Regions from separate parts of the Mesorhizobium sp. WSM4845 genome, predicted to be linked through region 1. Evidence: predicted binding sites of a transcription regulator. Region 1 holds the regulator's gene; each other region holds the start of a gene.
The links. The regulator LexA, encoded in region 1, represses DNA repair genes until DNA is damaged. The targets are predictions, from matches to a motif close to TGTTCNNNNTGTGTTCNG.

Region 1 (7,397 bases):
AAGTCGCCGTGCTCGGCCAACTGGTCGATCGGATAACCGCGATGCAAAAGGATGCCGGCATCGCCATCGATGAAGGTGATTTCCGACTCGCAACTTGCCGTCGAGGTGAAGCCGGGATCGTAGGTGAAGGCCCCGGTGGTGCTGTAAAGCGCGCCGATATCGATGACGTCAGGTCCGACCGAGCCGCTTCGCACCTTGAGTTCGTGAGTTTTGCCGCCGAATTCAAGTTTCGCGGTCGACGCATGGGTTTTGCCGCCAAATTCCATTTTTGTCGCAGCTTCGGACATTGCAAACTCCTTTTTGTTTTCTCATGTCGGCAAAGGCAAAATTTCTGCAACGCAACACGTCGAAAGTATCGGAGTTCGCGCGTTTGCGCCCGCAATTGGATTGCGTGCCAAATTGGGCCAAGACCTAATGTTGCACTGCGAAACCCACCTTTCAATGCCAATCTTCTTGGGCGCCAGTTTTGCTAATCGATTTGATCCGCGACGCGCGCCAGGCTTTCCTCGCGGCCAAGCACGGCAAGCACGTCGAACACGCCGGGCGAGGTGCTTTTGCCGGTGAGCGCGGCGCGCAAAGGTTGGGCCACTGCGCCAAGCTTATGGCCGCCGGCGAGCGCATATTCGCGGATCGCCGCTTCCGCCGCTGCGGCCGTCCAATCCCCTGAAATCGCCTTCAGCGCCGCATGGGCGCCCCGCAGGATCTCGCGCGCCTCGCCGCCGAGCAGCGCCGCCGCCTTCTCGTCGATCGGCAGCGGCCGCTCGGCAAACAGGAAGGCGGCACCGTCGACCAGCTCGACCAGCGTCTTGGCGCGCTCCTTCAAGCCGGGCAGGGCGGCCAGCAACTGCGCCTTGCGTGTGTCGTCGAGGCGCGCTGCGATCGCCGGGCCGCCTTCGAGATAGGGCAAGGTGTTGATGAAGATATCGAGCAATTCGGCGTCGTTCATGCGCCGCATATGCACGCCGTTCAGCGCCTCGAGCTTGGCGAAGTCGAAGCGGGCGGCCCCCTTGTTGACATCGCCGATGTCGAACCACGCAATCATATCGGCGATCGACATGACCTCGTCGTCGCCGTGGCTCCAGCCGAGCCGCGCCAGGTAGTTGAGCAGTGCCTCGGGCAGATAGCCCATGGCGCGATAGGCTTCGACGCCGAGGGCGCCGTGCCGCTTCGACAGCTTGGCGCCGTCGGCGCCATGGATCAGCGGGATATGCGCCATTGACGGGACCTCCCAGCCCAAGGCTCGATAGATCACCATCTGGCGGGCGGCGTTGGTCAGATGGTCGTCGCCGCGGATGATGTGGGTGATGCCCATGTCGTGGTCGTCGACGACGACGGCATGCATATAGGTCGGGTTGCCGTCCGAGCGCAGGATGATGAAATCGTCGAGGTCCTTGTTGGGGAAGCGGACTTCGCCCTGCACGCGGTCATGCACCACCGTCTCGCCTTCGGCCGGCGCCTTGATGCGGATCGCGCCCCTGGCGCCAACCGGTGCCTCTGACGGGTCGCGGTCGCGCCAGCGGCCGTCATAGCGGGGAGGCAAGCCCTTGGCCCGCGCACTCTCGCGCATCGCCTCCAGCTCGGCCGGCGTCGCATAGCAGTAATAGGCTTTGCCGAGGCGCACCAGCTCCTCGGCAACCGCGCGGTGGCGCGGCGCGCGCTCGAACTGCGATACCGGCTCGCCGTCCCAGGTGAGGCCAAGCCAGGAGAGCCCATCGAGGATGGCAGCGGTTGCCGCATCGGTCGAACGCTCGCGATCGGTGTCCTCGATGCGCAGCAGCATCCTGCCGCCGGTGTGTTTCGCATACAGCCAGTTGAACAGCGCCGTGCGCGCCCCGCCAATATGCAGGAATCCGGTGGGCGAAGGGGCAAAACGGGTGACGACCTTGTCGGACATGGAACTCCTGGGCAAGCGCAGAAAACGGATGTGGTGCGCGGACTTTCGCGCGTCGCGCGTTCATGTAGCATAGGAGGTCAAGGGCGCAAGGGGCGAACCCTATGGCTGGACCAGGCCGCGGCGTGGACGAGAGCGAGGGCGCGACCGCAAGCGTCAGCGAACGATCGCTGTTTGCCGACGTTCCTCACACTGAGGCGCTACCCGTTTCGCTGCCTGCGTCGCCGCTGAGCATCCAACCTCTTTCGCCGGATCGCCCGGCGCCGATACCGGCTTCAGCACCCGGCCCTGTCATTCGTTTTCGCCGACAGCTCAGCCATCTTTCACCATCCGGTGTCCGCAACAGCGTGGCCGCGGCAGCCGGCCTGGAACTCGACCGGGGCGTCGCCTTCCTGCTGGTGCCGGTTTTCCTGGCATGCGGGGTGATCGTCTATTTTTCGCTTGCCGTCGAACCGGACTTTGCCCAGCCCATCGCCGTCGTGGTCCTTACGGCATTGTGTGCGGCCGTCACGCGCTCACGCCGCAAAACGCACCTGTGCTTCATGGCAGCGTTGCTGTGCGCGCTTGGTGTGCTCGCCGCCAAGGTTGAAACCTGGCGCGCCGGAACGAAGATGCTCGGTTCGGAAATCCAGACCCGGCTGACCGGCCGTGTCGTCAGGCTCGACCAGATGGCGAACGGCCGGATCAGGCTGACCATCGATGTGATGTCGACCGCCCGGCCGACACTGCGTTATGCACCCGAACGTGTCAGGGTGTCGGCACGCAAGATTCCCGCTGAGATGACCGCAGGCTCGGTGGCAACCGGCTATGTGAGGCTTCTGCCTCCGACTGGCCCGGTCAGACCGGACAGCTTTGACTTTTCCTTTGACAGCTATTTCGCCGGTATCGGTGCCAGTGGCTTTTTCCTCGGCAGTCCAAAGATCGTCGTCTCCGAAGATGCACCGTTAACCGCACGCCTTTCTTCGTCGATCGAGAAGGCGCGCGAAACCATCGCCGACCATATCAGGGACAGCATCGGTGGTGCCGAGGGGGAGATTGCCGCTGCGCTGATCGTCGGCGTGCGTGCCGGCATCCCCGAAGAGATAAACGAATCGATGCGGCGCACCGGCATCTACCACATCATCTCCATTTCCGGCCTGCACATGGCGCTTGTCGCCGGCACCGTCATGGGATTGCTGCGCGGCGCCTTTGCGCTGTTTCCCGACTTTTCGTCGCGCCGGCCGGTCAAAAAATATGCGGCTGCTGCCGCACTCGTCTCCATCGCTGCCTATCTGATCTTTTCCGGTATCGTGGTCGCGGCTGAACGCAGCTTCATCATGCTGGCGGTAATGCTTGTCGCCGTGCTGTTCGACCGGGCGGCACTCACCATGCGCAACCTGGCGATTTCGGCCATCGCCGTTATCGTCGTGTCGCCGCACGAGGTGGTCGGCGCAAGCTTCCAGATGTCGTTCGCCGCGACTGCGGCTCTCGTGGGCGCCTATGCCGGTTGGTCCGACTATCGTGCCGACAGGGCCAAGGCGCCGCGACAGCGACGGTCACCGGTCGCTTTCGTCACGCGCAAGCTCGTCGCCGGGGCAGGCACCATCGCAATGACCTCCATCATTGCCGGCAGCGCCACCGCGCTCTTCGCCATCTGGCACTTCCAGCGCGTCTCGCCGCTCAGCCTGTTCGCCAATCTGGCCGTCATGCCGATCGTCACGATCGTCATGTTCCTGGCCGTCCTCAGCGCCTTGGCAATGCCTTTCGGCCTCGACGGCCCTTTCCTCTACATGATGGGCAAGGGCCTGACGGCGATGATTGCAATTTCGGGATGGATATCGGAGCGTTCGCCCGTCGATGCAGTCGGCCTGATTTCGTTGCAATCGGTTCTGCTGGTGACGGTCGCCTTAGTCATCGCCACGATGGCGACGACATGGCTGCGGCTTGCCGCACTTCCCTTTGCGCTCGCCGGCCTGCTGACGATTTCCGAGACGCGCACCCCCGACGTGCTGATCTCGGAGGATGCGCATCTGGTGGCGCTGCCGATCGGCGGCGGCGAACTTGCCGTCAACCGGATGCGTTCGAACGAATTCACCACCGACAACTGGAAACATGCGCTGGTTTCAACAACGATCGTCGAGCCGGAGACATTCGAAAAAGGAGATGTGCGGTTCGACATCGCCGATCCGGCCGACCTGCCGCCGGGAGCGCCTTTCACCTGCACTGCCGGCCTGTGCCTGGCCCGGCATCCGTCCGGCGCGCTCATCGCGCTCGCCGACAACCGCAAAACCGCGCGGCCGGCCTGTGCCTTTGCGGATTTGATCGTCATCGACGATGCCACAGCCTATTACAAACTCTGCCGCAACCCGCTGGTTCTCGTCGTCACCAAACGGCAGCTCGCTCGCATGGGCAGTGCCGCCGTCTTCTTCGATCCGCTATCGGCGAAGACGCGCGCAGAAATCCGTTTTGCCGTCAGACAGCCATACAGGCCTTGGCATGAGCAGCGGCGATTTTCGCGCGAGGCGAGGGGCCTGCCGCCATACCGCAGGGCCGAGAAACCCAAGAAGCCTGCCGTTCAGTAACGCCGGATCAGTCCGACGAGCTTGCCCTGCACCTTGACCCGGTCCGGCCCGAAGATGCGCGTCTCGTAGGCCGGATTGGCGGCTTCCAGTGCGATCGAGGCACCTTTGCGGCGGAATCGCTTCAGCGTCGCTTCCTCCTCGTCGACCAGAGCGACAATGATCTCGCCAGGCTGGGCGGTGTCGGCGTTGCGGATGATAACCGTGTCGCCGTCGAAGATGCCGGCCTCGATCATCGAATCCCCCTTGACCTCCAGCGCGTAGTGCGTGCCGCCGGTGATCATGTCCGGTGGCACCGAGATCGAATGCGTCTGGTGCTGGATGGCGTCGATCGGCACACCGGCAGCGATGCGGCCCATCACCGGTATGGAAACGGTGGCAACGACGTCGTCGTCATTGCCGGCCGCACGCATGCGCGAAGGCGCCGGCTTGATCTGGCGTCCGAGGCCGCCCTGGCCAAGGCTGCCTTGAATGACGCTCGGCGAGAATTTGCGCGCCGCATTGAGGCCCGGCGCGATCGAATCGGGCAGGCGCAGCACCTCCAGCGCGCGGGCGCGGTTGGGCAGGCGGCGAATGAAACCGCGTTCCTCCAGCGCCGTGATCAGCCGGTGGATCCCCGATTTGGAGGCGAGGTCGAGCGCTTCCTTCATCTCGTCGAACGAGGGCGGAATGCCGCTTTCCTTCAGTCGCTCGTGGATGAACATCAGCAGTTCATGTTGTTTGCGTGTTAGCATCGCGACCCCCAACAGAATCAGAAAAACAAACCCAGAACAAACACTATCTGTTCCAGTTGTGTTCCGCAACCATTTAAAGTTTAATGAATGTGTTGACGTTTTGTTCAGCGTAGCATCAGCACGCTGCAGGCGGCGCCCGCTGCGGCCGCGGGAGCGAATGGCTCGCGCACGACCAATCCGTTGGCGTCGGCCAGCATTCTGAGCATCGAGGAATCCTGGACACTGAACGGCGTTGCCTCAAGCGTGCCAGCTTCTTCCTTCACCACCGCGCGTACATAGTCCTGCCTGAGATCGTTGGCCGGCATGGCGGCGCCGAGCCGCGCCTGACGCATGTCCTGGCGAAACGCGCGGCCGCCGAGCCGCGCCAGCAGCGGCTTCAGAAAGAGCTGCGTGCAGACCAGGCTGGCCACCGGATTGCCGGGCAGGCCGATGCAGCGGATGGCGCCCAGCCGCCCGAACATCAATGGCTTGCCGGGCCGCATGGCGATTTTCCAGAAATCGAGCGCCATGCCTTCGCCGGTCAGCACGTCATGGACGAGGTCGTGGTCGCCGACCGAGGCGCCGCCCAGCGTAACGATGACGTCCGCGCCTGCGGCGACGGCTTTTTTCACCAGCGCGGCGATCGCCTCCTTGCGGTCGGGGGCGATGCCGAGATCGAGTGCGCAGGCGCCAACCGAGCGGGCCGCGGCGGCGACGCCATAGGCATTGGAGGAGATGATCTGGTCGGGGCCAAGGTCGCTGCCCGGCGGCAGCAATTCGTCGCCGGTGGCGATGATGGCGACCAGCGGCCGTTTCACCACGCGGACCTGCTGGTGGTTGGCCGACGCCGCCAGCGACAATGCCGCGGGATCAAGCAGGCGGCCTTTCTCCAGCAGCATGTCGCCCTGCAAGAAATCGAGCCCGAGGCGGCGGATGTTGCGGCCTTCAACCGTCGGCGCGGTCACTTCGACCATGCCGCCGCCGAGGTCGCGGACATTCTCCTGGATGACGATGGTGTCGGCGCCTCCGGGAAGCGGCGCGCCGGTGAAGATGCGCACGGCCTGCGCCGCGCCGACTGTTCCGGCAAAGCCTCGTCCGGCCGGCGCTATGCCGATCACCGAAAGTCTCGCGGGCACGGACGCGACATCGTCGGCCCGCACGGCATAGCCGTCCATGGCCGACGCGTTGAATGGCGGCTGGGTGCGGAGCGCCATGAGCGGCTCCGCCAGCACGCGGTCGGCGGCATCCATCAGGGCGACGCTTTCAGCCTGCAAGGGCGCAGCATCCGCAAGCAGGTGCTCGAGCGCCTCGGCGACCGCAAGCAGCGCCATTATTGGCCTGCCCCCTGGGCATCCGCCTTGTAGTCGCCGGATTTGCCGCCGGTCTTTTCCACCAGCCTGATGCCGGAGATCGCCATGCCGCGATCGACCGCCTTGGCCATATCATAGATGGTCAGGCAGGCGACCGAGACGGCGGTCAGCGCTTCCATCTCGACGCCGGTCTTGCCGGTGACACGGGCCAGCGCCGTGACCTTCAGGCCGGGCAGCTTCGCGTCAGGTTCGATGTCTACCGATATCTTGGTCAACAGCAGCGGATGGCAGAGCGGGATCAGCTCATGCGTCCTCTTGGCCGCCATGATGCCGGCGATGCGCGCCGTGCCCAGCACGTCGCCCTTCTTGGCATCGCCGTCGAGAATCATTTTCAGCGTTTCGGGCCGCATCGAGACAAGACCTTCGGCGATTGCCGTGCGGGTCGTCTCCGCCTTGTCGCCGACATCGACCATATTGGCTTCGCCTTCCGCGCCAAGATGGGTGAGGGCGGCCGACATCGTCAGGTCACCCTGGAGCGACGTGCGTCCGTTTGGACGCACAAACTACACTCTGACGCTTTGTATCTATGCATCATGCTCTCCGAACATCGATTGCGATTTTCGGGCAGATGCATTGGCGGGCGCCTTGCCCGTCAAAAGCAGGTGCGTCGCAGTGGCCACGTCCTGTTGCCGCATCAGGCTCTCGCCGACGAGGAAAGTGCCAATGTCGCTCCGTTCCAGCCTGCGGCAGTCCTGGTGCGAGAAAATACCGCTCTCGCTGACCAGCAGCCGGTCGGCCGGCACCATCGCCGCGAGCCGCTCCGATGTCTCGATGCTGGTTTCGAACGTCCGCAGATTGCGGTTGTTGATGCCGATCAGCCGCGACGACAGTTTCAGCGCGCGTTCCGTCTCGGCCTCGTCATGCA
Region 2 (7,397 bases), on a different contig from region 1:
TCTTCCAGTTCCTCGACCAGATTGCGATCCCGCCTGGCCTTCGTGACCACCAAACCGTGCGGCCCAACTTTACTCTCAGTTTCTCTCGAAATTCTTTTCGCGATATCGGCTCGGATCACTGGATCCTCGGGCAGGTCGCCCGGAAACCACTCAGGAAGATTGTCGCCATCGTTCTTGTCCATGGCGCCAACAATGTTCTCTGCCTCACTTATGTTCCAAGCTTCTAATGTAGAATTTTGACAAAGACGCGAACCCCAACGGCGTGGGAAGGGAAAGGGCGGCTGTCGGGAACGACACAATCAACCGTCAACCAGCCACCCAGACCAGCAGTGCGACACCGATGGCGTAGGGAACCAGAACAACCGCCAACGCGGCCCAAAAGCCCGGATGTGCCAAAGCGGCCATTTCGCTGAGAAGTTGCTTCATGCCGGCGAACGCACACCCGCGCCTGATGTTCCGTGCGGGCAATAAAGCCCGCGCCCAGGAGGGAGAGGACGCGGGCTGATCGGAGGGTGCTATCCGACCTCGCAGCATTGGTCTGCGAGAACATGCTGCAAATGCCCAAACTGTTGTCTCAAGCCTTTGTTCCAAACGCAAAAGCCCGCCGCACCTTTCGGCACGGCGCCACGAGCTTCGGGCTGTCAACCGAAAAGCCCGCGCCTCTGGCGGAGAGCGCGGGCCCGATCGGGTTAAGGGCCCGACCTGCAGCGGGCAAGCGGAGGGCCATGCCCACTGGTCACAGACAATTTTTAGAACTCTCTAGAGTTCCACCCTCACTAGGACCTCGGAAATTGCAGGAGCCGGGCGCTTGGCACTTCCGGCACGGCGGCTTATTGCGGCGCTATGCCTTTAACGAGAGGAAGGTTTCCCGGTCGCCCATACCCTCTGCCAAGATTCCGCTGCCGACCGACTAGGGCAGCTTCTAGACAGCGCATCGGCCAAATAGATGAAGCCGGCGTTGGGTTCGCTCCGCCAACGCAAACGCTTGCAAATTCCTGGACTTGCCGATGTCTTGATCAGCGTTCGCAAAAAGCGCCGACGGAAGGAGCCGGGTTGAGAGACCGGTCGGCGGCCCTTTGGGGAAGGTGGAACGTTTTCGCCCTCCTTGCCGTTGAAGCGGTCGGGAGAACGCTCGTGGTGGACCAAGTCGCGCAAGTTCGAACTGGTAGCTGCATTTGCCGCGGCGTAACGTTTCGCGTGACCGGCGATCCGCTTCGGGTTGGCATTTGCCACTGCAGCGACTGCCGCAAAGCCAGCGGGTCGATTTTCTCTGCGTTTGCAGTGTGGCCCCGAGGGGCATTTGAGCAAATGACGGGTTTCACCAGTACGTACGCGGGCAGAAGCTTCTGCTCGACTTGCGGCGGACGCGTGCCGTCGATCCGCGACGACGAAGTGGAGGTTATGATCGGGGCCCTCGACGAGGTACCATCGGACCTAACACCCGAATACGAACTCTGGACCGTACGTCGCGAAAGCTGGCTTAGTCCTCTGCCATCCGCAACGCAGTTCGAAAAGGACGCAGAAGCCCCCGGCAATGAAGCCGAGGTAGAACCACCTGAGCCCGCAAGCTAAGGACGCAGGCACAACGCCAGAATGAAGGCCGCGGCGAGCAGCATGGCGACTAGTTCCCAGTTAATCCGGTAGATCATCGATCGATGTAGGCCCGCGCGGGTTTAGAATCGCGGCGGTAGATTCTCCGTGGAATGCATCCGCTGTGGGGTCCGTCGTTGTTCCCTCAACGGCGGCGGGCTCCCCCTTGGCAGGACCCGTCAGGGCAGCTATGGAGTTTCGTCCCGACCGGCCTTGCCGATCGCCTCAAGCAATGATGCCAGCGTTGGCGGCAGTTCTGGTTCGACCTCCAGCCCAAGCAGCTTGTGTACGTGATGACGATTGTCTTCGGTGCCGATCAGCTCCCGAACGGCGTCGGCAAGGGTCTTATGGCCCGCTGCATCACGCTCTGCCATGTCGGCATGTCCCAACCCCGCCCGAGCCGCAACTCGCAGGTCACGGAATGGTTCCGTTAGAAGTCACGAATGTTTTGGGACCTAGGGCCACGTATGTCGACCATCAAATCTTAATCAGATTGTTGGGTTCGCTCCGCCAACGCAAAGGCCTGCAAATTCCTGGACTTGCCGATGTCTTGATCAGCGTTGGAAATAATCGAGAAGAACGCCGCACGGGCGATGTCCTTTTTCGACGCTTCCGGATGCTCCTTCTTTGCAGCCTTCAGGAGCTGTTTCGGTGTCATCTCTGGCGTCACTACCCGCATCAGCGTGTCGCTGATCGCCTGCAATTCGGTCGGGTTCATAAGAGGTTCCTCAACAATGGGTTGCTAACGTCCTCTTATCTAAATGTCCCCCCGGTATCTTCTGTTCCGGTAGTTGGTTGGTCGGAATGTTTGGAACAAATTTCTGAGCGCTAAGGACTGGCTGATCAACCGGGAGCCATTAGAGGATCATTCGCTTTGGTCGAAGGCTACCGCGCGCCCAAATGCCGGAGCCGCTGCCACGATAAGCTCGATCAGATCACAGTCGGTCACTTCCCAATGGGGGCCATCTTCGCGCACCGCTGCTATGGTGGCCTTAACGGAGACGATTCCGCCGTATGGCGCTGCCACGATGACCTCTGTAACAAGGTCCTCGACTGTGCGCCCGTTGGTCGTCTTAACGTTCACCCGAGGGTCTCCCCGAGCCGCTGCCCAAGCTGCCATTTGTTGCACCTTCCCGGAAAAAAACAATGTACGATTTCGTACCAAAGGGGCCGGAATGTTTGGTAGACTTGGCGAAAGCGTCGGCGATAACTTCACTGGATGATTGGCGAAGTAGGTCCAAACTCATATCACCGCGGCCGCCGCCCGCGCCTCCGCAATCAGCGCGGAAATCTCTCTGCGCTGCTCGATCGCTTCACAAGTGAATCGCCCGTGACGGTAGAGACCATGAGCGGCGCCTCTGGGTGCTCCGCCGCCAGCGCCATGGAAGCGACAGACGCGATGGCCACGTACAGCCGGAGCTTTGCAGCCAATTCCGCTGCGCTTGCTGCGAGCGTGACAACGCGGTGCGCGGTTCATGGGGTTATCGATCATTTTTCTTCACCTACCCCGCCCCCATGGGCGACGTTGCCGACGATGGCCTGGCCGCCTTTTTCAACGTTCACGCGCTCGACAATCACGCGCTGCTCTCCCTTGCTGCGATAACGCTTCAGAGCCTCAACCTGGGCCACATATGTACGGGCGAGCCGGTTTAATGCCCGTTCTTGCGATTCCTTCAATTCCCACGTCTTAGCTTGTCCCATGCACATAGCGGTATTCATCGTGGCCATGTGAATGGCAGCCATCTGGACACCAAGAGTCGCTTCGATCTGGTCCTTTGGTCGGAGCCCGCATACCATGGAAAGGGCATAATTCATTTCACCCTCACGTACCACGGAGCCGACCTGAGCAGCCTTGGCCAGTGAATCGAGAGTGCCGGCAAGGAAAGTGCCGCTATCGGCCCCTATGGCTTCGGCCAGTAGCTCATAGCCGAGTGCGGGGTCAGGGTGATCCACCGCGATCGAAGCGATGCGCTTACCACCATCGTCGCTCATCGACACTTTTATTTGCGGAATCGGACGCCTGTTCTCGCGGCGCTTAGCGTAGGCGGCCTGTGATGCAAGTTCCCGCGCTGTCGGCTCATACGGCTTTGCAACCGGATTTGCCGTCTTGCCTCTCTTGGGCATCGGAACGACTGTCATTAGTGCCTCACCATAGGGCCGTGCTGCATGGCAGCCAGAGCCGACCGTTGATCGGTCACGCTGAAACCGAAGCCGCTGGGAAGGGATTCGACGCCGGAAAGGGTGCCGGCACGGGCGTCAGCCACGATTGAGCCAATGCTCCTGCATTCGGCCCTGTGGAGGCGCCAAAGCTGCATGAGGGTCATTGGCGGGGCGGCAAAGTGGGACATGCTACGCTGCTGCCCGCTGAGAGGCTTGCGAAGCTGCTTCTCGAATGTACTCCGATAGCGTGAGGCCTCGCCTCATTGCTGCGGCGCGAAGTGCAGACTTCTCTTCGGGCGTAACACGAAGCCGGATATTCTCGATCATCGCTGCGCTGAGGCGCATGGGAAACTCTCCTGTGACGAACACAGGAAATGTATCAGCCTAGGCTATTGCTGGCGTTCCGCATTATCGGCAATGTGGGAGAAGTTGCTATATTGTTCTCGTTTAACCGATTCGGATGGTGTTTTGATGGCCGACGATAACGATGAGCCCGTCCACCTCGTTGAGGATGCTCTGACGGGCGACCGATTTCTCGTCTATGGCACCGATAAAGGTTTGCGGCTCGACATCCGCTATGAAGGCGAAACGCTTTGGATGACCCAAGCCCAAATCGCGCAGCTTTTTGGCGTGGATCGCTCGGTTATCACCAAGCACATAGCTAACGTGTACACTGAAGGCGAGCTGGATGCCGATGCAACAAGTGCAAAGATTGCACAAGTTCGACAGGAGGGTGCCCGAAAAGTTGAACGCCAGATCGAGCACTACAATCTGGATGCCGTGATTTCAGTTGGTTATCGAGTCTCCTCTGCCCAGGCGACAATTTTCCGGCGCTGGGCAACACGTGTGCTGGTCCAGTTTGCTAAGAAGGGGTTCGTTGTAGATGCTCCCCGTCTGAAGCAGCCTGATAGCGCCAGCAGAATAGCCGAGCTTCGTGAAATTATTCGTGACATCCGATCGGATGAAGCCAACGTCTACCGCGAGCTCCGCAGCATCTGCGCTATGTGCCAGGACTACGATGGGACGACCGAAACCGCTCGCGAGTTCTACCAAAGAACACAGGCAAAACTGGTCTACGCGGTGACTTCACGTACGCCAGCCGAAATAGTCGCGTCCCGAGCGGATCACAAGGTCGCAAACATGGGATTGCAGACGTGGCCGAACGACAACATCCGAAAAACGGACGTTTGCGTATCGAAGAACTTCCTTGCTGAGGGCGAGATCAAGGAGCTGAACCGCCTTACAACCATCTTACTCGACATTTTTGAGGACCAACTCGACATAGGTCGCCTGGTGGTGATGCAGGACGCACAAAATCTTCTTGACCAACAACTGCAACAGCTGGGCCGAAATCTCCTGCGCGGCGGTGGCTCTGTGAAGGCTAGCGACGCGAAGAAGCTTGCCGAGAGGCAGTACGAAAAGTTTGATGAACGCCGCCGGATTGACCGCCAGTCTGCAGCGTCTGAAAATATCGCATCTCTCGCCCGGGAAGCTAAGAATCTCCCAAAAGGGTCAAAACGTTAGCGGCGAGACTGGTAATCCGCTAATGCCTCTGCATCGCCCGCCGCAACAATACCTACGCCGATTGGATCTACCCGCCACGGCGCCTTGCTGTGAAGCTGCTTCCCGATCCCATACCGTTTGCACCACCGGGCTATCGTATCGGGCGAAACCCCGGCGATGCCTGCCGCCTGCTGAAGGGTGAGAGGCTTTGATTTATCCATGGCGGCCCCCGTCCTGCGCAGAGGCCTTTTCCTCCAGATAGGCCGCGATGCTTACCGATCGAACAGCCGATGCCGGGCCGAATGTTCCCTGCTCTTTCGTCGGCGCAAATAGCCGGCCCTGCGGGGGTGCTGTTTTCACCGGGCAGAGCGTGCGCTGCACCTTCAAGAGGGCAGGGAACAGCGGCGCCAGCCGATGCGGCATCTTCTTGCCCTGGCGGCCAAGCCTTATTGCCAGCCATAGCGCCTGCCGTTCGCTCTTGAGCGCGCCGACATCGACGCCGTGCTTGCGAAGCCATTCCCGCAAGGCGAACAGCGGCTCTGGCCATTCGTAGGAGCGGCATTCTTTTCTTGATGCCTTGAGGTCGTAGAGCGCTGCCCTTGAAAGCTTGCGTCCTTTCTTCCCTCCAAAGCCTCTTGCCAACGATAAGGGAACGCCTTCGTTCGCTATTTTGACGGTCTCAGTAAAAGTCTTCTTCTTTGTAAAAGTCTCGGTTCCAGTCTCTTCTCCGTCTCGTGTAACTGTCTCCGTCTCAGTCTCCTTATGTCGACAAGGTCTCGACACAGTGTCCCCATCGTGTCCTCTCATGAGGCCCTCCTAGTCATGTAGGATGAATTTCCAAGTCTGGCGCTGCCGAGTGTTTCGACGGTGCTCGGGATCAGAGCGGGGTGAAGTTCGGTCTCGGCGACCTCGCGGACCGCGTCGCTTTCGACATCAGAGACGACGCGAACGATCGACTTCTGATGGCTGGCATTCATCGGTTTGTTATGCCCGAACCAGCCAACAACAAAATACTCGTCCGTCGCGATATCGAAGGCGATCAAGTCGCCCTCGATAAGATGTTGACGAGCCGTCTGCATGCGTTCAATCGGCCAACCCAGGTCCGCCGCAGCATAGGCATCAGGCATTCTGAAGCAGCCCGCACTGGTCTGATGTTCACTGGTCAGGAAGAACAGCAACAGAAAGCGAGCATCGTCAGACGGCAGTGCGCGAAACCGTTTTGAGCGCCACACCTTCGGGCTGATTTTTGAGAATTCGCGCATCTTCAGCATCCCCCAATCCGGGCAGATATCGACTTGAGGAATTGGAGGTCATCGGGGGTCATCATGCCGCGGCCCTCTCGCTGTCGCTGTCCTCGATGATGGCCACCAAGGAGCGGAGCACGTACCGGGCATGAGAACCGGCATAGGGGCCAGCGCGGGCCTCGTGGACGGTATCAATCACAATTCCGAACTTGTGCTTCAAGTCGTGCACGTAGGCAGACCAGCGGGGAGCCGGTTGCTCGATAGGCGTGCAGCCCTTTTCGCCGGCTTCGATCAGCCTGCGAAGGCACCAAGCCTCACGGCCATAGATGGTCATCGGCTCGCCATCGGGCAGCACCTTGGCGCGAACCCAGATCTTATCCTTGGGGCGGCTCATGATGCGCCTCCCAAACCAGAGAGGGTGCAAACAAGACGAGCCGTTTCGATCCGAAGGCGAAAACGGGCCGTCTTGTTTGCAGCGGCATAGTCGAAGCTTGTTGCGAGATCGGTGCGGTTTTGGTAATCCTGAGGCGCGACACCTTTTGAGACTACCGGACCGGTCAGCCCTGCCAGGCTGGCCGTTTCCATTTGTAGGGTCATCGTCTTATCCCCCCACCTTCGGAAGGGATTCGACGTAGCTCTGAAGCTCGGAAACTAATACGAGCGTCCGCTTGCCATTCTTTCGGGGTGTGATTTTCCCCGCCTTGAACAACTTGTAGAGGCCGCTCCGGCTTATGCCGGAGATGTTCACGGCTCTGGCGATGTCAACTGAGATTGCGGTCATTGGAGGGAGTATCCTTTCCCTTGCTGGCTGACCGGCCAGCGCGCATTCCAAGACACGATTTCGTCTAGGACAGTCCCCATGTATTCCCATGCGCAGTGATGGCGGTATCAGCGCCGTGC
Region 3 (7,397 bases), on a different contig from region 1:
CCGTCCAACACCCCTCATCCGACCTCGCTTCGCGAGGCCACCTTCTCCCACAAGGGGAGAAGGAATCGCCACTCCCCATCAAGCCCGCCTGGATCTCTCCAGCGGAACCTCGCGCTCGCCAAGCATCCGCGCCTCGGCGCGGCGCTGCTGCCGCTCGTCGATGAACGCCGCCTGGATCGAGACGGCCGCGCCCGGCAGGCCATCGGCGCGACAGGCCGAGCAGCGAAGCCGCCCCGACAGCGCCGCCAGCGGCGTCTGCGCGATCACCCCGAATCGCCTCAGCTCCGCCGGCTTCCACCATCTGTTTCGACCGCAATCGATACACTCGACCGCGATCGAGACGACCTCGGCGATCGTTGCTTCCTTGCCCGGCAATGCCATCGTCCCTGATGCCTCAGTTCCTGTTTTGTTCACAACGTTAGGGGTTTTTCCCGAAGAGTCGAGTCGGTTCCGCTCAACCCATGAAAAAGTTTAACTTGTGCCATTTTTCGAGTTATGCTTCCATGTGATATCCCAGGTGAATGGGCGACGGGACCGGGTCTCCGTCGCGCCGCCGCCAGCCAAGGAGACGAAGATGGACGCCCTCTCCGCCCAGTTCGCCCGCGATTGCGGCTATACCAGCGACAGCCCGGCCATGCTCGCCGCCCTCGCGGCTATCCGCCTCGACGGCATAGGCCGGGCGCGCCTCGGCCATGGCCAGCGCAAGGCGCTGGTCGACCGGCTGAAGCTCGGCGAGGCCTTGTTCCTGGCGGCGATCCGCCCGGCGCAGTCGACTGAGGAGGCGCTCGAGGACGCCGCCCGCTTCATTGCCTGTTATCGCAATATGCCGCGCTGGCGCCAGGAAAGGCGCGGCGCCGATCTCGCCCGCGCCAGGCAGCAGCTTCTGCTGGCGCGCTTCTTCCGCCGCTACGGCCACCGCCTCTGGGCACGGCAGGCGGCGTAAGCTGGAGGTCCGCGAGGCCATCAACCGCGAATGCCTGGCGCCGGTCGCCCAACGCGACGCGCCTGTCGCGCATGGCTGGACCGCACTTGCCGTCGCCGACACCAGGCCGTATGTCTCCCCTCGATGAGCGAACTCGAGTTCCGTCGCGCACAAGCGCCCGATCTGCCGGCAATTGTCGCACTGCTCGCCGACGATGCGCTCGGCGCGAGCCGGGAGGACCCGTCGACGCCGCTTGCGCCGTCCTATTTCGATGCCTTCCGGGCAATCGATGCCGATCCCAACCAACTGCTGGCCGTGGCCGTGGAAGCCGGACAGGTGGTCGGAACCCTGCAGCTCAGCTTCATTCCAGGTATTTCCAGGAAAGGCGCCTGGCGCGGGCAGATCGAAAGCGTTCGCATCGCGCGGCAATGGCGGTCTCGCGGCATCGGCAAGCTGATGATCGAATGGGCGGTTGAAGAATGCCGTTCGCGCAACTGCAGCTTCGTTCAGCTCACGACCGACAAGAGCCGACGGAAGGCGCACGCTTTCTACGAGGGCCTCGGTTTCACCGCCAGCCATCTCGGCTACAAGATGGCGCTGTGGCGCTCGATCGGCTGATTGCCGAAGTCGGCGCCGCCCCTCATCCTCCTGCCGGCACCTTCTTCCCGTATAGTGACGGGGCGAAGGGGCTGGCCGCAGCGTCGGCACCCTTTTCTGCAACGCTGGTGATGGCGAAATCTTTTGCGAAGTGTCCCTTCTCCCCGTCTCGATACGGGGAGAAGTGCCCGGCAGGGCGATGAGGGGCAGCGCAAACCTGAAGCGATTACCCACCCCACGCTCCTTGACAATCGCCCTTTTTGTTCTCTTTATGTTCCACAAAACCCACCCTCAGGACAATGCGGCGTTCGAACCGCCGCGGGCGAACGGCCGGATGGAAGCCAACATCCTCCACGCTGATCTGGACGCCTTTTATGCCTCGGTCGAACAGTTGCTCGACCCCGCCCTGCGCGGCAAGCCGATCGCCGTCGGCGGCGGCGTCGTCTTGGCCGCGTCCTACGAGGCCAGGGCTTTTGGCGTGCGCGGCGGCATGCCGGGGCGGCGCGCGCGGGAACTCTGCCCCGGGCTGATTTTCGTCGGCGGCCATTTCAAGGATTATCAGCGGCTCGGCGATGCGGCTATTCAAGTGCTCGGCGATTTTACCCCGGTGGTCGAGCGGATTTCCATCGATGAGGCCTTTGCCGACGTCGCCGGCTGCACCCACCTGTTCGGCCCGCCGGCCGAGATCGCGACCACCATCCGCCGCCGCGTGCGGGCCGAGCTTGGCTTGCCGATCTCGGTCGGCGTGGCGCGCACCAAGCACCTGGCCAAGATCGCCTCGCAGGTGGCCAAGCCCGACGGGCTGGTAGTGGTCGATCCGCGCCACGAGCTGGAGTTCCTTCACGATCTGCCGGTCGAGCTGATGTGGGGCGTCGGTCCGGTCACCAGGGAGCGGCTGGCCGGCATTGGTGTGCGCACCATCGGCGAACTGGCGAAGACCAATGGTGGGTCGCTGGAGCGTCTGCTCGGCCCGGCGGCAGGTGAAAAACTCAACGCGCTGGCCTGGAACCGCGATCCGCGAAAACTCGAGACACAGCGCCGGGCACGATCGGCCGGCGCGCAATCGGCGCTCGGCAGGAAACCGGCCGAGGCAAAAATCTTCGTACCCACCCTGCTGCATCTGGCCGACAGGGTCGCCACCAGGCTGCGGGCGAAATCCCGGCCCGGCCGCACGGTGACGGTCCGCGTCCGCTTTGCCGATCTGCGCTCGGTGACGCGTTCGATCACGCTCGACCAGCCGATTTCGGCAACCGCGATGCTGGCCGAGATCGCCGAGGCGCTGGTGCGCAAGGTGCTTGTCGATCATCCGCACGAAAAGACCATTTCGCTGCTGGCGATCGCCGTATCGCATCTGGAGAAGCAGCCGGCCCTGCAGCTGGAACTGCCGCTCGGCCTCGACGACGACCGCCTCCGCCCCGGCACAAGGAAGGGTGCGGCGCGCTGGACCGCGGACCGCGCCATCGACAAGATCCGCGACCGCTTCGGCTGGGAGGCGGTCGGCTATGCCTCGGTCGCGCTCGGCCAATCGCGATCGGTCCCCGATGCGTTTCGCGAGCTGGCCGAAAAGGAATTGTAAGTAAGGGAAGGCAGTAGGCAGTAGGGGAGTAGGGGAATGGCCCCTGGAATGGCTTCCTCACCACTGCCCACTGCCCACTGCCTACTGCCTACTGCCCTACTCGCTTCCCAGCGGCGCCACGGCCGGTCCGTTCAAGGCCGTGCCATCGATTGCAAAATGCGAACCGTGGCAGGGGCAATCCCAGCAGCGCTCGAGCGAGTTCCAGTGGACGTGGCAGCCGACATGCGTGCATGCGGCCGAGCGCTTGTAGAGCGTGCCGTCGTCATCGCGAAATGCGGCGATCTTGCTGAACCCTTCGCGGACGATGGCCCCTTCTCCCGGTCGCAGCTTGTCGACGGAATCGATCTCGCCGGGCGCGATATATTCGGCAAAGCTCTTGATCGCCGTCGCATTCTCCGACAGGTAATCGCCGATCGCGCCTGCCGTCTTGCGCGACGGCTCGTAGAGTTCGCGCCAGGGACTTTCCTCCTTCAGAATCAGGTCCGAAATCAACAGGCCGGCGACGACGCCATGGGTAATGCCCTGGCCGGAATCCCCGGTCGCCACAAAGACGCGGCTGTCGCCAGGATTGCGGCCGATGAACCCCGCATAATCGACGGGCTCCATCACCTGCCCCGACCACCGGTTGGTCTCCACGCCGACATCGGGCACCAGCCTTTTGGTCCAGGCCGTCAGGGCCGCGAAACGGTCACCGGCATCATCGGCCTGTCCTGTCTTGTGGTCTTCACCTCCGACGATCAGGAAGTCGGTCCGACCGTCGCCAGGCTGAAGCCGAACGTAGTGATAAGGATCTTCAGTATCCCAATACAGCGCATCCGGTATGGTATCGCGCGCGATCTCGAACGACATCGCGTAGGTTCGATAGGGCGCTTGCTTGGTGTGAAGCGCGACCCGATCGTTGATCGGCGAGTTGGTGGCGACAACGGCCGATCTGGCAGACACGGTAGAGCCTGAAACCGTGGTTACACGCACGCCGCCATCAGTCTCCTCGACCTTTTCGACGATAGTATCAGCATAAAGCACGCCGCCGCGCGCGCGGATGGCCGCGGCCAGCCCGCGGAGATATTTGAGCGGGTGGAAGGTCGCCTGATTGGCGTATCGAAGGGCCTGCACATTCGAAAAGCCTGCAAATGGCACGCCCCTGGTCTTCTCGACCTCGACACCGATCTTCAGAGCGGCGTCCAGTTCGCGCGTGATATCGGATTCCTGGCTGCCGGAAGCCGGAAAGAGAAAGCCATCAAGGCGCCGGAAATCGCAAGCGATACGCTCGGTCTCCCGGATGGATTGGATACGGTCGATAGCGGCCGATTGGCTTTGGTAAAAAATCCGCGCCAGGTCCTCGCCGCGCAATTTGGTCAGCTCCGAAAAATAGTCGTCGCAGACAGATGACAGGTGCGCAGTGGTGCGAGCCGTCATGCCGCTTCCGATCCGGCCGCGATCGAGGACAGCCACCTTTTGCCCGGCGACGGCCAGTTCGTAGGCGACCGACAGTCCGGCAATCCCAGACCCGACGACCACGACATCGACCTGTTCGCTTTGCCCGAGCGGCACCGCATCGGGCACGACTTCGGTCGCCGCCCAGAGCGATACAGTCCTTTCATCGCTGACATTCATCGGCGGAGCCTCCCATCCACGATATTCGGTAACGGATTCGAGAATTCAAAGTTCCTCGACGCTTTGAATGCCGACAGAGGCGGCCCTGGTCGTCAGACCAAAAGCGTTGCGCTGCCCCAGGCGATCAGGGCGATGCCGGCTGCCCGGCCAACCCACGGGCCGGCAGGAAACAGTTTTTCCGCCAGCACCAGAATGGCGAGCGCGGCAACCCACACCAGATTCATGACGCCACCCACGAACAACAACGCCATCAGCATCCAGCAGCATCCGACACAAAACGCCCCGTGCAGTGCGCCGAGACGCAGCGCGCCAGTTGCGTGCGGACGCCAGTGGCGGGCAAGGAACGCCGTCGGTGCCCGGCAATGCGACAGGCAGGCGTTCTTGAAGGGCGAGAGCTGATACAGGCCCGCGCCGATCAGGACGATGGCTGAAAGCCAGCGGCTTTGCGAACTCATCATCGTCGCCGAAACGAAGGCTTCGCGTTCGAGCAGCCAATGCAATGCGGTTGCCGCGACGGAGAACCCCAGCCAGACCAGGAGGTAGCCTGCCATGAACACGCCGGTCGGCGCGAGCTTGTCCTGGATCTGACCCTGTGCCAGCGCATGGCGATGCACGCGCGCATAGAGCAGGATGGTTGGCGCCGCACTCGGCGACATCATGGCGACCATCATGACCCACCACATGGCGATCATCAGCGCCCAGTTCGCGGCCCCCCAGGCCCGCGGCTCCGTCGCCATCGCGCTCATGTCCATGCCGGACATATCCATGCCAGACATATCCATACCGGGCATATCGGATGTCATGTTCGGAGTTTGCAGGTGGGGGAATAGCGCGAGTCTCGACATCTCCCACGCATTCATGCCGAGCCCTGCGCCGGCGGCGATGTAAAGCCAAGCCAGCAGGCACAGCGCCACCACGCCCGCAATCGTGATGACGCGGTCGCGCCTGAGCAGCCGTTCCAGTGGCGACCCGCCGTTCATGCGCCGCGTCAGGCCCGCACCACCCCGTGATTGTTGAGATGCAGCCGCGCGAACTGGCCGTAACTGTCTTTAGTGGTCACCTGAACCGGCCCGCTGGTTGCGCTCGAGGCGCTGCCGATCTCGGCGACGGCATATTCGAAGCCGTTCGGCAACACGATTTGAGCCCGCGAGTCCGCGCCCGTCCCCTTGTTGCGGATCGGCTCGCCGACGGTTTCGATGTAGTCCTTGACGAAGATGCGGCCCCTGCGGCCGTCGATATTGAGGTCGAGATCGATCTTGGTGAAAACCGGCTCGTTCATTTTTGTCACGGTCGAGGCGTAGACGGCGAACATCGTCGCGAACGGGTCGGTGTCCTGGCCGGTCATGATGCGCAGCAGCGCGTTACGCTGCTGGTCGGTTGCCTTCTCGTCGACGAAAGCGATGGCTTCGCCGTTGCCCTCGTGGATTGCGCCGGGCCATTTGAAGATCGCGGCGATGCGCAGGCCGTCGAGAACGGTCTCGCCATGATGACCTTCATCGATCTGGATGCCGGCCACGGCATGGCAATGGCCCTTGTCGGGCAGCGCATTGAATTGACAGTTGCAGCCATATTCGCAGGTGCAATTGACGAGTTCGCGCCCCTTGATTTCCCAAGACGTCATGCTGTCCTCCCTGATCTCGAAATATTAGACGATCATCATACACTGGACTCTTCCCTCTCAAAGGCGCACCCTCAAAAAGGCGAAACCCAAGCGAGAGTTTCGTCCAAGGCTTCACATGTTTGAGATGCGCCGCTGATCGCTTGACCTGTCCGGATAATCTCCGGGTGGGGCAAACGTTCATTGCGCCTATCCGTGTTCAGGCTGCGGCCTAAGGCACGTGCAGCCTGTTTCCGGATCAACTGGGAGGAAACAACATGCCTGATCTTCAACGCAGAGAACTTCTTGTTCAGGGAAGTGCTGCCCTTGCCGCAATTGCTTCTCTCTATACCTCGCGTCGGGCTTACGCTTTTCCAACACGGGCGAGCGAGGAGGTTATTCGGTGGCTGGACCAGCCGACCGAAAATCCCGATCCGGTCGGCATCCAGAAGCAGCTTGTCTGGGAGGATCTGGATAGCTGGATAACGCCAAACGACAAGTTCTTCAGCATCTCGCATTTCAATCGACCAACGATCGACGAGAAGACATGGTCGATGGAGATCGGCGGCCTGGTCAAGAAGCCCTTGAAACTGACTCTCGCCGACATCAAGGCGCGGCCGCGCCAGGAGGTCGTTTTCACAGTGGAATGCTCGGGCAACCACGGTTTTCCGTTTTTCACCGGCGGCATCGGCAATGCCCGCTGGGCAGGGACGCCGCTCGCCCCGATCCTCGAGGAAGCCGGCGTTCTGGAAGATGGCATCGAGGTCGTCTTTTTCGGCACTGACACCGGCGAGGTCGCCATCCGCGACGTCAAGATGCAGCAGAACTTCGCGCGCAGCATGTCGCTTGCCGAAGCGACGAACCCAGACAATCTGCTCTGCTATGAAATGAACGGAGCCGCCTTGCCGGCGGCCAATGGTTTTCCGCTGCGGCTGATTGCTCCGGGCTGGTATGGCATCGCCAACGTCAAGTGGCTGGAGCGCATCGAAGTGCGCGACACCCGCTTCATGAGCCTTCTGATGGCCCGTGACTATGTCACCATCCGGGAGGAAGAGCGCAATGGCGAGACCGTGTGGACCGAGGACTCAGTC

Region 2: rhuM (RhuM family protein) is a predicted target of LexA. The motif match lies at 4,178-4,195, and genes of this name have one in related genera.
Region 3: dinB (DNA polymerase IV) is a predicted target of LexA. The motif match lies at 1,781-1,798, and genes of this name have one in related genera.

What each region holds. Positions count from the first base shown of each region.
Region 1 covers NZ_JBVVQA010000005.1:236,508-243,904, forward strand. Annotated here, with positions in the region: gene gltA (citrate synthase) at 1-287, opposite strand, end outside; gene gltX (glutamate--tRNA ligase) at 470-1,894, opposite strand; gene AC0L2C_RS08690 (ComEC/Rec2 family competence protein) at 1,996-4,452, shown strand; gene lexA (transcriptional repressor LexA) at 4,446-5,183, opposite strand; gene AC0L2C_RS08700 (molybdopterin molybdotransferase MoeA) at 5,288-6,493, opposite strand; gene moaC (cyclic pyranopterin monophosphate synthase MoaC) at 6,493-6,990, opposite strand; gene trpC (indole-3-glycerol phosphate synthase TrpC) at 7,057-7,397, opposite strand, start outside.
Region 2 covers NZ_JBVVQA010000015.1:919-8,315, forward strand. Annotated here, with positions in the region: gene AC0L2C_RS17930 (hypothetical protein) at 1-182, opposite strand, end outside; gene AC0L2C_RS17935 (GFA family protein) at 844-1,572, shown strand; gene AC0L2C_RS17940 (hypothetical protein) at 1,779-1,964, opposite strand; gene AC0L2C_RS17945 (hypothetical protein) at 2,075-2,308, opposite strand; gene AC0L2C_RS17950 (hypothetical protein) at 2,456-2,674, opposite strand; gene AC0L2C_RS17955 (hypothetical protein) at 3,079-3,729, opposite strand; gene AC0L2C_RS17960 (plasmid mobilization protein) at 3,940-4,095, opposite strand; gene rhuM (RhuM family protein) at 4,222-5,274, shown strand; gene AC0L2C_RS17970 (hypothetical protein) at 5,467-6,060, opposite strand; gene AC0L2C_RS17975 (hypothetical protein) at 6,057-6,524, opposite strand; gene AC0L2C_RS17980 (winged helix domain-containing protein) at 6,577-6,891, opposite strand; gene AC0L2C_RS17985 (hypothetical protein) at 6,888-7,094, opposite strand; gene AC0L2C_RS17990 (helix-turn-helix domain-containing protein) at 7,099-7,368, opposite strand.
Region 3 covers NZ_JBVVQA010000023.1:27,282-34,678, reverse strand. Annotated here, with positions in the region: gene AC0L2C_RS23555 (hypothetical protein) at 79-381, opposite strand; gene AC0L2C_RS23550 (hypothetical protein) at 575-943, shown strand; gene AC0L2C_RS23545 (GNAT family N-acetyltransferase) at 1,067-1,540, shown strand; gene dinB (DNA polymerase IV) at 1,854-3,095, shown strand; gene AC0L2C_RS23535 (FAD-dependent oxidoreductase) at 3,192-4,709, opposite strand; gene AC0L2C_RS23530 (DUF2182 domain-containing protein) at 4,802-5,689, opposite strand; gene AC0L2C_RS23525 (DUF1326 domain-containing protein) at 5,698-6,330, opposite strand; gene AC0L2C_RS23520 (sulfite oxidase) at 6,585-7,397, shown strand, end outside.